2 regions of the Exiguobacterium sp. s56 genome follow, and region 1 is predicted to be linked to the other one. Evidence: predicted binding sites of a transcription regulator. Region 1 holds the regulator's gene; the other holds the start of a gene.

The links. Region 1 encodes Rex, which represses fermentation and respiration genes when NADH is low (regulators of the CRP and FNR family bind a similar motif). Its sites were predicted from a motif close to TTGTGAAATATTTCACAA; they were not measured.
Region 2: the regulator Rex is predicted to act here: its motif matches at 1,841-1,858, upstream of ric (iron-sulfur cluster repair di-iron protein).

The regions. Positions count from the first base shown of each region.
Region 1 is NZ_JACSLR010000010.1:8,944-16,818, forward strand. Features, by position in the region: gene KNP71_RS10215 (ABC-F family ATP-binding cassette domain-containing protein) at 1-1,057, opposite strand, end outside; gene KNP71_RS10220 (redox-sensing transcriptional repressor Rex) at 1,207-1,863, shown strand; gene KNP71_RS10225 (twin-arginine translocase TatA/TatE family subunit) at 1,896-2,081, shown strand; gene tatC (twin-arginine translocase subunit TatC) at 2,084-2,872, shown strand; gene KNP71_RS10235 (YesK family protein) at 2,997-3,290, shown strand; one part of gene KNP71_RS10240 (IS3 family transposase) at 3,376-4,015, shown strand; one part of gene KNP71_RS10240 (IS3 family transposase) at 4,015-4,946, shown strand; gene KNP71_RS10245 (FAD-dependent oxidoreductase) at 5,172-6,518, shown strand; gene KNP71_RS10250 (PspC domain-containing protein) at 6,551-6,733, opposite strand; partial or broken gene KNP71_RS10255 (NADPH-dependent F420 reductase) at 6,890-7,477, shown strand; gene KNP71_RS10260 (TM2 domain-containing protein) at 7,517-7,852, opposite strand.
Region 2 is NZ_JACSLR010000008.1:46,952-54,826, forward strand. Features, by position in the region: gene modB (molybdate ABC transporter permease subunit) at 1-238, opposite strand, end outside; gene modA (molybdate ABC transporter substrate-binding protein) at 235-966, opposite strand; gene ric (iron-sulfur cluster repair di-iron protein) at 1,073-1,780, opposite strand; gene aceA (isocitrate lyase) at 1,929-3,209, opposite strand; gene KNP71_RS09060 (hypothetical protein) at 3,276-3,572, opposite strand; gene KNP71_RS09065 (malate synthase G) at 3,569-5,761, opposite strand; gene KNP71_RS09070 (MarR family winged helix-turn-helix transcriptional regulator) at 5,945-6,391, shown strand; gene KNP71_RS09075 (nitroreductase family protein) at 6,388-7,023, shown strand; gene KNP71_RS09080 (NAD(P)H-dependent oxidoreductase) at 7,060-7,722, opposite strand; gene KNP71_RS09085 (class I SAM-dependent methyltransferase) at 7,740-7,875, opposite strand, start outside.

The DNA.
Region 1 (7,875 bases):
GCAATTGGAAGCGGAGCTGCTGGGCAATCGGTTCCTCATAGCCGATGGCGAGGTCGCTCCCGCTCAACACGTCGTTCCCGCTTTGGCGCTTGATCGAGAACGAGAGGACGGCACTGCGCTCATCACCGTCCGGCGCTTCCATCCGGTCGACTTTCTCGAGACGCTTGCGGACACTCTGGGCCCGCTTCGTCGTCGTCGCCCGGGCGATGTTACGCTGGATGAAGTCCTGCATTTTGGCGATTTCTTCTTGTTGCGACTCGAACTGCTTCTTCTCTTGCTCGTAGATGGCGGCCTTCTGTTCGAGATACTTCGTATAGTTGCCGACGAAGCGACGGCTCCGGTGGCGTGACAGCTCATAGACGACCGAGACGACGCGGTCGAGGAAGTAGCGGTCGTGGGAGACGATGAGGACGGCGCCTTTATAGCCGCTCAAATACTTCTCGAGCCAGCCGAGCGTCTCAATGTCCAAGTGGTTCGTCGGCTCATCCAGGATGAGCAGGTCCGGACTTTGGAGCAGCATCTTCGCGAGAGCGAGACGTGTCCGCTGTCCGCCGGAGAGCGTATCGATGCGGCGTTCGAAGTCGTCCGGATAGAACCGCATCCCGTGAAGGACAGAGCGGATCGTCGCCTCATATTGATAGCCGCCACGGTCTTTGAACGTATGCTGTTCTTCATCGTAAGACGACAAGAGGCGCTCATAGGCGGCCGGGTCGTTCAAGATGCGCTCAGAACCCATGTCTTGCTCCATGCGGCGCAGCGTCTTTTCTTGTTCAATTAAATCGGTGAAGACAGTCAACATTTCGTTCCACATCGTCTCGTTCGACTCTAACCCTGAATCTTGGGCGAGATAGCCGATGGTGACATCTTTAGGCTTCATGATGTCGCCCGAGTCATAGTTGTATTCCCCGGCGATGACTTTAAGCAATGTCGACTTGCCGGCACCGTTACGGCCGACAAGGGCGACACGTTCGCCTTCTTGAATTTCTAGTTTGACGTTCTCTAAAATCGGCTCGACGCCGAATGATTTCGATAAGTTATTGACTTGCAGTAGGATCAAGTGAAAAAACCCCTTTCTCTCTATTTAGTATACTTTATTTCTTCCCCTTTTCAGGTATATTCATTGAGTGGTCATGTGAATTCGTTTACAATCAAGGTGTATGAAATTAGATTCGTTTGAAACGCGTCGTAAAAAGGAGGCTCTTTCCGTTGAGTCAAAACGAACCAAAGATTCCGCAAGCGACAGCCAAACGGTTGCCACTATACTATCGGTTTATCCAAAGCCTACATTCATCAGGAAAACAGCGTGTCTCTTCTGCTGAACTGAGCGAGGCGGTCAAGGTCGATTCGGCCACGATCCGTCGCGATTTCTCGTACTTCGGTGCGCTCGGTAAAAAGGGATATGGCTATAACGTACAGTATCTGTTAGACTTTTTCCGTAAGACACTGAATCAGGACGAGATTACGAACGTCGCCTTAGTCGGGGTTGGTCATCTTGGGACAGCTTTCGTCAACTATAACTTCCTTAAAAACAATAACACACATATCGTCGTCGGGTTCGACGCAGACGAGACAAAAGTCGGCACGACGATGTCCGGTGTCCCGATTCATCACGTCGATGAGATGGAACAGATCATGAAACAAAACAAGATTGACGTCGCCATTCTCACGGTGCCGTCTGCCTATGCGCAACCGGTCGCGGACGACTTGGTCCGCTTCGGTATTAAAGGCATCTTGAACTTCACACCGGCCAGACTTACTGTGCCGGACACGGTCCGCGTCCATCACATCGACTTGTCGATCGAACTCCAGTCGCTCATTTACTTTATGCAACACTATCCATCTGCTGAGGGGGTCCATCAATAATGGAATTACTATCATCGTTGCTCGTCGTCGGTATTCCTGGGGGAGCGAGTATCTTCATTATCGCCATCGTCGCGCTTATCATCTTCGGGCCGAAGAAATTGCCTGAATTCGGACGCGCCGCCGGACAAACGCTCCGTGAGTTCAAAAATGCCACAAACGGCATGATGAACGAACATGAGGAGAAAGATAAGAAAGAACTTGAGAAGAAAGAGCAGTAATCATGAATCATCAACCTGATCAAGAGCGGGCGCTGTCCGATCACTTGACAGAGCTGCGGAGACGACTGATGCTGTCGGCATTTGTCGTCTTTGCCTTCTTTTTGATCGCTTTGCCGAGTGTCAAATACGTGCTCGCCTATCTGCAGGCGGACCTCGTCGAACGAGGGCTCGAACTGAACGCCTTTGGGGTCGCGGACCCGCTCATGATTTACTTGAACTTGGCGCTCGTCATCGGGCTCGTCGCATCCGGTCCGTTTCTACTGTATCAACTGTGGGCGTTCGTCGCACCTGGTCTGCATCCGAACGAGCGGAAAGCGACGCTCGCCTATATCCCGATCATCTTCATCTTGTTCCTGATCGGTCTCGCGTTCGCCTATTATTGGTTGTTCCCGCTCGTCCTCGATATCTCGACGGACCTCGGGCAAGACCTCGGGCTAACGCAAATCATCGGGGCGTCGAACTACTTCACGTTCTTGCTGCAACTGACCATCCCATTCGGACTGTTATTCCAGTTGCCGGTCGTGACGATGTTCTTGACGCGCATCGGTGTCGTGACACCGTACTTCCTGTCATCGATTCGGAAATATGCGTACTTCGCCTTGTTCGTCATCGCGGCCTTCATCACGCCGCCGGATTTGACGTCGCACCTCATGGTGTCGCTGCCGCTCTTCTTCTTGTATGAAATCAGCTTGTCGATTTCACGCATCACGTACCGGGGCGTGCTCCGTCGTGAGAAAGAGGCGATGGTGAAAGAGCAAGTCGATTTGATGAAACAAATGAATGAGAAGTAAGCATCGTTCTTTAACGGGACGATGCTTTTTTTGTGATTGGGAATAAATGTTTTTAACAACAAGATAAACACTGGACCCATGTGATACGATGAAACTACTTAAACATCAGTCAGGGGGAGAAGCGATGGCTTGGGAGTACTACGGGGATGAACTCATCATCATCGGCGTGTTGACGACAATTTTGTTGATTGCCGTGCTGAACTTTCTGAAGTCGCGATTCAAGCGGAGACTCGCCTTCTCGTTGACATTGCTCGTCGTGGGGTACGTATCGTGTATCATCGGACTCGTCTTCGTCCGTGGTTGGGACGCGCTGGGCTGGATTTTGATTGGCTTCAGTCTGTACGTGATCGGCCTCCTCACCTATATCAGCGTCGTCACTTACCACTGGTTTAAAGCAAGACGCACGACCCATTCATGAATGAACCGTTCCGGTTTGATATGCTCCCCAATAGGTAGACAGATGAAATAACAAATCTGTTTATCTGATTGGGGAGTGTTTTTTTATGGCGAGAAGTCGGCATTCGATCGAACAAAAACTGAGCGCGCTGCGCATGATGAATGAAGAAAAATATACTTGGAAGGAAATCATGGAGGCCCATCACGTCTCTAAGCATACCCTTCGGGTATGGAAAGTGAAATTCGATACCGGTGGGATCGATGCGTTGAAGGAATCGAAGACATGGAGACCTTACACCAAGGAACAGAAGATTGAGGCCGTCCGCGACTATCTAGATGGGATCACTACTATGGAAGTTCTCTCCAAACATCAGATCAGTGATTGGTCTGTTCTTCGAAGATGGGTTAAGAAGTATACTAGTCATAGCGAGTTAACAGATTCGAGGAAAGGGATGGATCGAGCTATGACAAAAGGAAGAAAAACTACATTCGAAGAACGCTTTGAAATCGTGAAATACTGTTTGGAGAATGGACGCAACTACCAACAGACCGCGGAAAAATTTCAGGTGTCCTATGCCCAGGTCTATGGCTGGGTCAAGAAGTATGACACGAACGGGGCAGAAGCGCTCCTAGACCGCCGTGGGCGTACGAAGCCAGAGGACGAACTAAGTGAAGAAGAGAAGCTGAAACGCCGTATCCGGCAAATGGAGCTTGAGAACGAACTTCTTCGTGCAGACAACCTGTACCTAAAAAAGTTAGAGGAGATCGAGAGGAGGTCGTGATCAGCCAGGTACGGCTACAGCAAAGATACACCGCCATCAAAGAACTATACGAAGAGGAGGCCATTTCGATCGTCCTCCTCTGTCGGGTCGCTGGCATCTCACGGGCGGCCTATTACAAATGGTTGAATCGCACCATACCGGTGCGTCAAGAAGAGAACGAGGAGCTTCTGGAGGACATTCTTCTACTCTATGACCAGGCGAACGGCACATACGGATACCGTCGGATCACGATGACAATCAATCGGCTGCGTCGGCAACAAGGTCTGTCCCCGTTCAATGAAAAGCGAGTCTATCGTTTGATGCATATCCATGGGATCCAATCAATCATCCGCCGGAAGCGGAAGAAACATAAGAAGTCGACGCCACAGCATGTGGCGGAGAACCTGATGAACCGAGAGTTCAGTGCGTCCCGCCCGGACGAGAAATGGTGCACCGACGTCACCGAGTTCAAATATGGTTCCGGAAAAAAGGCATATCTCAGCGCAATCATCGACCTGTATGACGGCTCGATCGTCGCCTATCGTATCGGGAGGTCCAACAACAACGTTCTCGTCTTCCAGACGATGATGCCAGCCATCGCGGGGCTCCGGTCAGGAGCGGGTCCGATGATCCATAGCGACCGAGGGTTCCAATATACCTCGAGAGGGTTCAAGCGAATGGTGGAAGACGCGGGACTGACCCACAGCATGTCCCGGGTCGGACGTTGTATCGACAACGCCCCGATCGAGAGTTTTTGGGGCACCTTGAAAGTTGAGATGTACTACTTGCGTCAGTTCCAGGCCTATAACGAACTCACGACGGCCATCGAGAAATACATATCGTTCTACAACCACGAGCGTCTCCAGAAACGACTAAACGGCTTGAGCCCTGTCGAATACAGGTCTCAAGCCGCCTAGGTTGGTTTTCATTATTTGCCCTGTCTACTTGACGGGGAGCAGTTCAGTTGCGGAGCGGTTTTTTTGTTGTCACATCAGCCGTTCAAACTTTAGACATAATTACGTGAAAAAGTGAGCAAAGGGATTGTCAAACCTTCTTGTGAAATAGTACACTAAGTTCAGAAAGTAAATGTGATATTTATCACAAACGCTAACTTGCCTAACACTCAAAGGAGAGACAACCATATGAAAATCGCAGTCATCGGATGTACACACGCAGGAACAGCAGCAGTCAAAGGATTACTCGCCAAGCACGACAATCTCGATATCACGGTGTATGAGCGGAACGACAACGTCAGCTTCCTCTCGTGTGGGATCGCCCTTCACGTCGGTGGTGTCGTCAAACGTGCGGAAGAGCTTTTCTATGCGTCACCGACAGAGCTCGAAGAACTCGGCGCGACGATGCGCATGAAGCACGACGTATTGAACATCGACACGGAAGCGAAGACGGTCCATGCGAAAAACCTCGACACGGGAGAAGACGTCTATGACACGTTCGACCGTTTGATCGTCACGACTGGTTCATGGCCGATCGTCCCGACGCTTCCTGGCATCGAGATGACTGGGATTGAGCTCTGCAAAAACTATGGCCACGCCCAACGCATCATCGAGCGGGCAAAAGACGCGACGAACATCGCCGTCATCGGTGCCGGCTATATCGGCGTCGAGCTCGTCGAAGCGTTCGAAGTGTACGGCAAACACGTCACGTTCATCGATAGCGCCGACCGCATCTTGAACAAGTACCTCGACAAGTCGTTCACGGATCAACTTGAAGCGGACATGACGTCACGTGGCATCGACCTCGAGCTCGGCCAGACGGTCGAAGCGTTCCGCGGGACAGATGGAAACGTCACGCACGTCGTGACCGATAAAGGTGAGTTCGAGGCTGACCTCGTCATCCTCTGTGTCGGCTTCCGCCCGAACACGGGACTCCTTCAAGGCCAAGTCGACATGCTCGGCAACGGCGCCATCATCGTCGACGAGTATATGCGCACGAGCAACCCGGACGTCTTCGCCGCTGGTGACAGCTGTGCCGTCTATTACAACCCGGCGCGCACACACGCCTACATCCCGCTCGCGACGAATGCCGTCCGCATGGGAACGCTCGTCGCTGAGAACTTGATTGCACCGCGTGTCCGTTATCAAGGGACGCAAGGAACGTCAGGTCTCCGTCTCTACGATTGGAACATTGCTTCATCAGGTCTCACGGAAGAAGCGGCCGGCCTGTTCGGTCTTGACGTCGAGAGCGTCATGATTGAGGATGCGTACCGTCCGGAGTTCATGCCGACAGCGGAACCGGTTCAGTTCAAACTCGTCTATGAAGTCGGCACACACCGCGTCGTCGGAGGACAAGTCCTCTCGAAAGCGGACATGACGCAAGCGGTCAACACGTTGTCGCTCGCCATCCAAAACGAGATGACGGTTGAAGAGCTTGCCTATGTCGACTTCTTCTTCCAACCGCACTACAACAAGCCATGGCACTTCATCAACAGTGGGGCGCTCGCGGCGATGAAAGATAAAGTCAACGCATAAAAAAACTCGGGAGCCGCGGCTTCCGAGTTTTTTTATAGATAGCGTGGGGCGTCCTTCATCGAGTTGGCGAGAATCATGTAGATGAGGACGTTCCCCGGTACGATTAAAAAGAGCAGACGAACGCCGAGCGGGGATAATTCGAAGTATTCAGCGATGCCGCCGCAGACACCGAAGAGTGAGCGGTTCGTGGCGGATTTGCGAAGCGGACGTTGCATAAGCATGGCTCCTATCTCACATATGATATGAAAATTTTACCATATAAATTGGTGGCAAGCGTACAATGCACACAGGTTTTTCTTCGTCTGAAGCCGGGGAAGGGGTAAGAGAAAGGCTACGGCACGCAGACGAAGAACTGTGAAGGGGAGTCGGACTATATGAAGATTGGTATTTTAGGAGCAGGGAAAGTCGGACGGACGCTCGGGCGCAAGTTCGAGGACGTTGGCTATGAAGTGTTGTACGGGACGCGCTCGGAGCGCGAGGGGACGATGTCGCTCCAAGAAGTGGCGTCAAACGCACAGATTCTTTTATTGACGACGCCATTCGCGGCGGCAATCGATTTGATTCAATCGCTTCGGGACTTGGACGACAAAATTGTCATCGACGTGACGAATCCGATCGCCAAAGAGTTTGATTCGATTGAGCGGCCGGAAGGGAAATCGGGGGCCGAGCATCTGCAGGAACTTGCGCCGCACGTCCGCATCGTCAAGGCGTTCAACCAGACCGGTGTCGAGAACTTGGAGAACCCGAACATGTCGATGATGTTCATCGCTGGTGACGAGCAGGAGTCGGTCCGAGCCGTTCAAGACCTTGCCTCGAAGATTGGTTTCGACGCCCATACGCTGCGTCACTTGAAACTGGCGCGAGAACTCGAGTCGCTCGCGTGGTTATGGATTCATTACGCGACGAAAGAACGGAAGCACCGGAACTTTGCGTTTTACTTGAAAGAGAATAGTTTCTAACAGAAAAGACGGTCACGCGTTGGCGTGACCGTCTGGTCGTTAAAAGGCAGCTTGACGCTCAGAGCGTGTTTTCAACGACTCAATCGTCTCGCGTTCGATTGCTTCGACTTCGCGTTGTTGCCACCCTGGCATGAGGAACGCGTCGACGAGCGCCCAAATACCAGTGATGATAGCACCGAAACCAATCGTCAAGACGACCATTAAGAGCATAGCGATGCCCGTCCCGGTCTTCTTGAAATAGAAGCGGTGTGCGCCTAACGCGCCGAGGAAGAACCAAAGCAAGTACGCGACGACGAGACTGCGTTTCTTTTTCTCGACTTCGCTGTTGACGAGGAGCATTTCCTCTGTCGATAAATCGGTACGTGAATAATTCATGATGTGATGTGCCTTCTTTCCAA
Region 2 (7,875 bases), on a different contig from region 1:
ACAAGATGGTGACGGGCAAGAACCCACCGATCCCGTTGTTCCCAAGGACAATCAAGGCGTATAGCCCGATGACTGTCGGCGGCAAGATAAGCGGCAGTAAGAACACTGTCTCCAGCAGCCGCTTTCCTTTAAATCGACGGTGATGCATGAAATAGGCCGCTCCGAAGGCAAGGACGAAGGCGCTCACCGTCGCCATCATCCCGACTTCGAATGTGAGTTGAAGTGGAGATTGCGTCATTTGGAAAATCCTTTCGCCAAAAAGTGAGCTTGAATCTCATCATCAAACAAACGCGCATAGATATCGCGGACGTATGGATCATGCGTTAAGCGAACTGCCGGATACGAAATCGCACCCGTCGCTTCAAACGGGACCGACTGAATCGACTCGATGTCCGTCGTGAGTTCCGTTTTATAAACGAATCCCGCATTGGCGTCACCTTGTTCGATGAGCGTCAGCACTTGTCTCACGTTTTGGGCGAACATGACTCGCGGCTCCACTTCCTCCCACACATCTTCCCCTTCGAGCGCCACTTTTGCGTAACGACCGGCCGGGACATTGATTGGATCACCGATGACGATGCGAGCACATGTATTTAAGTCGTCCCACGTCTCCGCGCACGGTTTCCCTTTCGGTGTTACGAGCCACAATTCGTTATGCAAGAACATATCCCGCTCTAGAATCGGGATTTGTAATCGGTCGACATCGTCAACGCTCGCGGCTAAAAAGATATCTGCCGGAGACCCGTGATTGATTTGTGCTCGCAAAGCGCCGCTCCCGTTCGTCACGACCCGAACATCAATCCCATCGAATTCCGCTTCAAGTTGTCGCTCGACCTCTTCCAAAGCCGGTCCTAAGCTTGCCGCTGCTAGGATGGTCACGGTGTCCTCCGAATCTGAACTCGACCAGACTTGACTTAGTAATAAGGCGACTGCCATCCCTATGATGACTCCACTCACCCGTTTCATGATTGATCACTCCTTTGCTTCTCTTTTATCGTAGCGATTGCTTCGCCTCCCATCTGTATCAAACGTCACAAAAATACACCCCTACGTCAGTAGAGGTGTGCCCTTATTAAGCGAACGTGCGCGCCCGCGGGAATAAAATGTTGTTCTCGAGATGAATATGTTCGAACGTATCCGATTCGAGCGCTTCTAACCGTTGATAGACAAGACGATACGTCCCACACGCACCTTCAGGCGGCGTATAGTCGTTCGTGATGTGCCGAAGCTCTTTCAAGATGTCACCCGCTGCTGCATGTTCTGACTCGAGCGAAGCCAAAATGTCATCAAGCTCCCGTCTCGTTTCAGCTGTCGGTGCCGTCTCATGACGAAGCAACGTCGGGAAGTCTTCCGTCTCTTCTTTGACGATATGTTGTTCAAGTTCCACTTTCAATTGATTGAACAATTGGTGAATGCGACCGAGGTGCGGATGATTTTGTCCGTGAACCCGGAACACTTTTGTCACATATGGTGTGAGCTGAGGCAATTCGTCCGTCAAAAACTGGTGATGCTTATAAATAATGTGCTCAATCAATTCCGAAGAAGAAGCGGCATCCCAATCGATGCTCTTCTCGTTCATCTCTTGCTTGCGTTGATAGAGCGCATTGACTTCTTCTAAAATATCTTCTGTCGACCGTTTCGATTTGTCAGTCGCTTCAGCGAGTGGTCGGTTGCCACCACAACAAAAATCGATTCGATTCCGTTTGAAGATGTCTGCTGCTTGCGGGCATTGTTTGACGATTTCAGATACGTGCGTATCGCCCGTGAATGTCTGTGTCATCTGTCATAACCTCCATATTCGTTTTGACATGTTTAGCGTAGCAAGAGTTTGACGACAAAAATGTGAAATACGTCACATTTAGGTGAACGGGATTGCCTCGTTCCAAATTTGGACACAAAACAGCCCCTCATTTTGTGAGGGGCGTCGATTAATGGGAAGGCGTTTCAAACTGCTCTGCCTCTGTCGATCCGGCCAGTGCCGTCGTCGACGACTGGCCTCCAGAAATGACGAGTGACACTTCATCAAAGTACCCGGTCCCGACTTCGCGTTGGTGACGTGTCGCCGTATAGCCATGCTGCTCCGCCGAGAATTCAGCTTGCTGCAACTCGGAATAGGCAGCCATCCCGCGGGCTTTGTATCCGCGTGCGAGTTCGAACATTCCGAAGTTGAGCGAGTGGAAACCAGCGAGCGTGACGAATTGGAACTTGTACCCCATCGCACCAATTTCTTGTTGGAACGTTGCGATTTCCTCGTCTGACAGCTTTTTCTTCCAGTTGAACGAAGGTGAGCAGTTGTAAGCAAGCAGTTTGCCCGGATATTTCGCGTGAATCGCATTTGCGAATTGGCGTGCCTCGTCCAAATCGGGCTCGGACGTCTCGCACCAGACGAGGTCGGCGTACGGTGCGTAGGCAAGACCACGCGCGATTGCCTGCTCGATGCCTGCCTCGGTGCGGTAAAACCCTTCCGGTGTCCGGTCACCGACGATGAACGGATGGTCGATTGGGTCGATGTCGCTCGTAATCAAATTCGCCGCGTGAGCATCCGTCCGGGCGACGATAATCGTCGACACCCCCATGACGTCTGCCGCGAGCCGAGCGGCAATCAAGTTTTTCACGGCCGTCTGTGTCGGTAGCAACACTTTCCCGCCGAGATGTCCGCACTTCTTCTCTGACGACAATTGATCCTCAAGATGGACACCGGCCGCCCCCGCCTCAATCATCGCCTTCGTCAGTTCGAACACGTTGAGCACACCGCCGAAACCGGCCTCCATGTCAGCGACAATCGGGGCGAACCAATGCGTATCGCCTTTTCCTTCCGCCGTTTGGATTTGGTCGGCGCGTTGAAGCGCCTGATTGATCCGTTTGACGACGCTCGGCACCGAATTGGCCGGATACAGGCTTTGATCCGGATACATATGTCCCGACAAGTTCGCGTCGGCGGCAACTTGCCAACCGCTCAAATAGATGGCCTCAAGACCAGCCTTTACTTGCTGGATGGCCTGGTTCCCCGTTAACGCCCCAAGCGCGTGGACGTAGTCCCGTTCGTGGAGTAACTCCCATAACCGTTCCGCTCCTTTTGTCGCGAGCGTATGTTCAATTAACACCGACCCCCGAAGTCGCATCACGTCTACAACTCCGTATGGACGTTCGACCCCAATAAATCGTTCCGACTGTATCATTTCCTCAACTTGTGCGCGTTGTTCGTTCATACCCATTCCTCCTGTATTATATTAATTTTAGATTTAATCGTTTGTTATATAACAGATGGTGCGTGATTAATCCAAGTATGCGCAGCACTCAAGCGCCGACTTGAAGGATGAGTGTTCCATGCCGCAGCAGCGACAGACGTTCTCTTCATCACGTTCTTCCGGTTTGCGGAACACGACGACTTCTTCGACTGGCTCTCTCATGATTTGGAGCGATCCGTCGGCCCGGTCTAGGACGAGGCGCATCAAATCGTTCCCGTAGACGAACGCCGTGTTCGCGAGCGTCGCTGTCGATTCCCCTGAGATGATTCGACGGACGACCCAACGTTCAATTAACTGTTCGCTTTCGATTTTTTTCGTTGTCATAATGATGCTCCTCCTTTTAAGTTCGGTTCTAATGTCACTTGTTGTAAAAACTGTCGACGGCGCCGGTGCAAAATCGGTTCCGTATATCCGTTCGGCGATTCGCCGCCTTCGAATACTAAATCTCGCGCCGCTTGATAGGCGATCGAACGCTCCACGTCAGGCGTCATCGGGCGATAGTACGGGTCCGACGCGTTTTGCGCGTCGACGACACCGGCCATCCGGACGAGCGTCGCTTCCACTTGCTCTCGACTACAGACGCCATGATACAACCAGTTGGCCACGTGCTGACTCGAGATGCGGAGCGTCGCCCGGTCTTCCATTAAGCCGACATGATGAATATCGGGTACTTTCGAGCAGCCGACACCTTGCTCGACCCAACGGACGACGTAACCGAGCAACCCTTGCAGGTTGTTCTCGAGTTCCTCGTTCACTTCCTCATCTGTATAGAGACGCGTGGCGAGTGGTACCTCGAGCAGACGCCCTCGCTCAGTTGCTGGATTAAACGAACGATTCGCCAACTCACGCTGAACGTCAAACGCATCGACTTGATGGTAATGCAGCGCATGAAGCGTGGCCGCCGTCGGGGACGGCACCCAAGCCGTCGTCGCCCCGGACCGGACATGATTGCTTTTTTCACGCATCATGTCGCGCATCCGATCGGGCATCGCCCACATCCCTTTCCCGATTTGCCCGCGTTGATGGAATCCTGCGTCAAGCCCGATCTGGACATTCAGACGTTCATAAGCATCGAGCCACTCCGATGTTTTCATCTCGCCTTTCTTGCGCATCGGTCCGAGCGTGAGCGAGGAGTGAATCTCATCGCCCGTCCGGTCGAGGAATCCGGTATTGATGAAGACGATGCGTTCCTTCACTTGCTCGATACAGTTCTTCAAATTAAGCGACGTGCGTCGCTCCTCGTCCATCACGCCGACTTTGAGCGTGTGACGCGGTAACTCGAGTACATCTTCAATCGCATCGAACAAGTCGTTCGTGAACGCGACTTCCTTAGATCCATGCATCTTCGGTTTGACGATATAGATGGAGCGTTCGCGGGAATTTCGTCTGGCATCAAGATGGCGGCTCGCGATGAGCGCAGTGAAAATCCCGTCCAAGATCCCTTCCGGTACTTCACGCCCTTCCGCGTCGAGCATCAAGTCTGTCGTCATCAAGTGCCCGACGTTTCGAATAAAGAGGAGCGATCGGCCCGGAAGCGTGACTTCACGCCCGTCTTTCCCGACATACTTCCGGTCAGGGTTCAACTTCCGAGTGAGCGGCCGACCTCCTTTCGTGAATGTTGCTTCGAGCGTCCCGTCCATCAGGCCTAGCCAGTTCGCGTAAAGGTGGACCTTGTCTTCCGCCCGAACAGCGGCAACCGAGTCTTCACAGTCGACGATGGCAGACAAGGCGGACTCGAGTTCGATGTCAATGAGCCCTGCTCGATCGACCCGTCCGATTGGGTGGTCCCGGTCAAACTGCAACTCGGCGTGAATCCCGTTATGGACGAGCAAGAGCTTATTCGGATCACTCGTTTCCCCGACATAGCCGACGAGACAATCGTCTTGAAACGCGATGCGGTTCCCTTCGATGATGGCGTATGGCCTGCCCTCTGACACGAGATAGCCGTTCGCTTCTTCGTGCGAGCCCTCCCGGAGCGGAAATGTATCGTCGAGAAACTGTTTGGCGTAGGCGATGACCGCTTCACCTCGGACTGGATTATAACCACTCGACTTCGTTTTCCCGTCCTCTTCGTCGATGACGTCCGTTCCGTACAAGGCGTCATACAGACTTCCCCAGCGGGCGTTCGCCGCGTTCAACGCATAGCGCGCGTTGTCGAGCGGAACGACGAGCTGTGGTCCGGCTTGCCTACTAACCTCTGAATCGACACCTGAAACGTCGATGCTGAAATCAGGGACGGTCGCTTCGATGTAATCGATGGACCGAAGGAAACGCTCATAGTCTTCCAGGTCGAAGGCTTGCTTGTGCTCGCTGTACCATTCCTGTAATAGTCGCTCATACGACTCACGTTCGTGAAGCAGTGACTCATTCCGAGGAATGAACTCATCGAGTAGGCGCCCGACCCCAGGCCAAAATTGTCGGTGCGCCTCTTCGTCAGGCAATATACGAGCCGAGATGAAGTCGAGCAACGTTTCATGTACGTGATAAGTACCTACTTGTTTGTAATGTTCCAAGCCGTCACATCCTTCCATTCAATTGTTATATATCAGTTGACTTTAATATAGACTATTATATAACAGTTTGACAACAGTTTTTTGAAACTTTTTATTTGCGATCTATTTCAAAACCGATTAGTATACATTGTGTGAGCTATCAATGATTGATTCATCAATTAGTTTTTTGAAGGAGGATACCCGATGCGCGACGCCTGTTCGCTCAGCGATGAGATTCTCTACCACGTCATCACCGTACAAAAAGAACTGGCCCAACTGTTCGATACGGAAATGGACGGGCTCAGCTCGACCCGCTTCGATATTTTGAGCAACTTGCATCACGTCGGCCCTTTGCGTCAGCGTGAACTGCAACAACGGGTCGGCGTCGATCATGCCGCCATCACGCGTCATTTGAAACAGCTCGAGACACAGGGCTTGATCACGCGCGAACGCTGCCTCCAAGACAATCGGGTCATCTTTGTCGATTTGACCGATGTCGGTCGGGAGCGGATTGCACATTGGACCGAGCAAAAGAAGTGCTTATCGGACCGTCTTTTTGTAAACATGAAGGTAGAGGAGCAACGACAGTTACTCGAACTTTTAAATACGTTACAAACCAACATTCAACATGAAAGGAAGACCCTTATATGAACACGACAACACAGAAAGACTTTATGGAAATCCTCAAAGGACGCCGCTCGATTCGCGTCTATGATGAGAACGTCAAAATCTCAAAAGAAGAGATGACACAAATCCTGGAGGAAGCGACGACGGCACCGTCATCACTCAACCTGCAACCGTGGCGCTTCGTCGTCATCGATAGCGCAGAAGGTAAAGACACACTCCTTCCGCTCGCAAGCTTCAACAAACGCCAAGTCGAGACGTCATCAGCCGTTATCGCCATCTTTGCCGACTACCAGATGGCCGATTACACACAAGAGATCTTTGATACGGCCGTCGAGCGTGGCCTCATGCCACCAGAAGTCCGCGACCGTCAAGTCGACATGATCAAAGACATCTTCAAAGACGCACCGAAAGAGTCTGTCAAAGACAGCATCTTGCTCGACTCGGGTCTCGTCGCGATGCAACTCATGCTCGTCGCCCGTGCCCACGGCTACGACACAAACCCGATCGGTGGTTATGACAAAGCGAACATCGCGGAAGCGTTCGGCCTCGAGAAAGAGCGCTACCTTCCTGTCATGCTCCTCTCAATCGGAAAAGCCGCGGAAGACGGTTACCAATCGGTCCGCTTCCCAATCGACCGCATCACCGACTGGAAATAAGCAAAAGCTCAAGCGCCTCGGCGCTTGAGCTTTTTTTCATCCGATGTATTTGACGACCTCATTAAAGTCACGGCGTGTCTTCGGCGCGAAGTCACGGGCCCGATGTCCGAATGCGACCATGACCGAGAGCGACCAGGCACCTCGTTCCATGACCCCTTCCGAGATCAATAATTCGTCAATCTCCGCTTGATTGAACCCTTCGATCGGACATGAGTCGACGCCGATCTGTGCGGCGGCCGTCATCATGTTGCCGAGCGGGATATACGTCTGGCGTTTAATCCATTCTTGGAACACACGCTCGTCGTCCAACAGTCGATAATCTTGTTCTTGGAACTCACGGACCCGTTTCACCCGAAGGGCGTACTCGTCCTCGGTCCGTCCTTGGACGTCCGTGACGATATGACGGATGTAGTCCGAGTCGTAGCGCATCGCTTCAGGCGTCCGCGCCAAGATCAACACGAAATGGCTCGCCGTTAACGCCTGTCCTTGGGCACCCCACGCGTGGTCTTTGATCTTCCGGAGCAAGTCTTCGCGACGAATGACGACGAACTGCCAAGGCTCGAAGCCGAACGAACTCGGTGATAAGCGACCCGTCTCCAGAATGAATTCGAAATCTTCCTCATCGATTTTGCGGTCCGCGTCGAACTCTTTCGTCGCTTGACGCCAACGATACGCATCTAAAATATCTTCTTTCTTCACGATGATCCACTCCCCATTTACCAAGATGACTCCATCATATCAAAACGATAAATAAGAAAGCGCTCATGGAGATTCTTTAACGGCAAGCGAACGTCCTGTACGTAGCGGAAAGGCGTCTCGTCATTCAAAAAATGTAAGTACTCATCGGCCGGA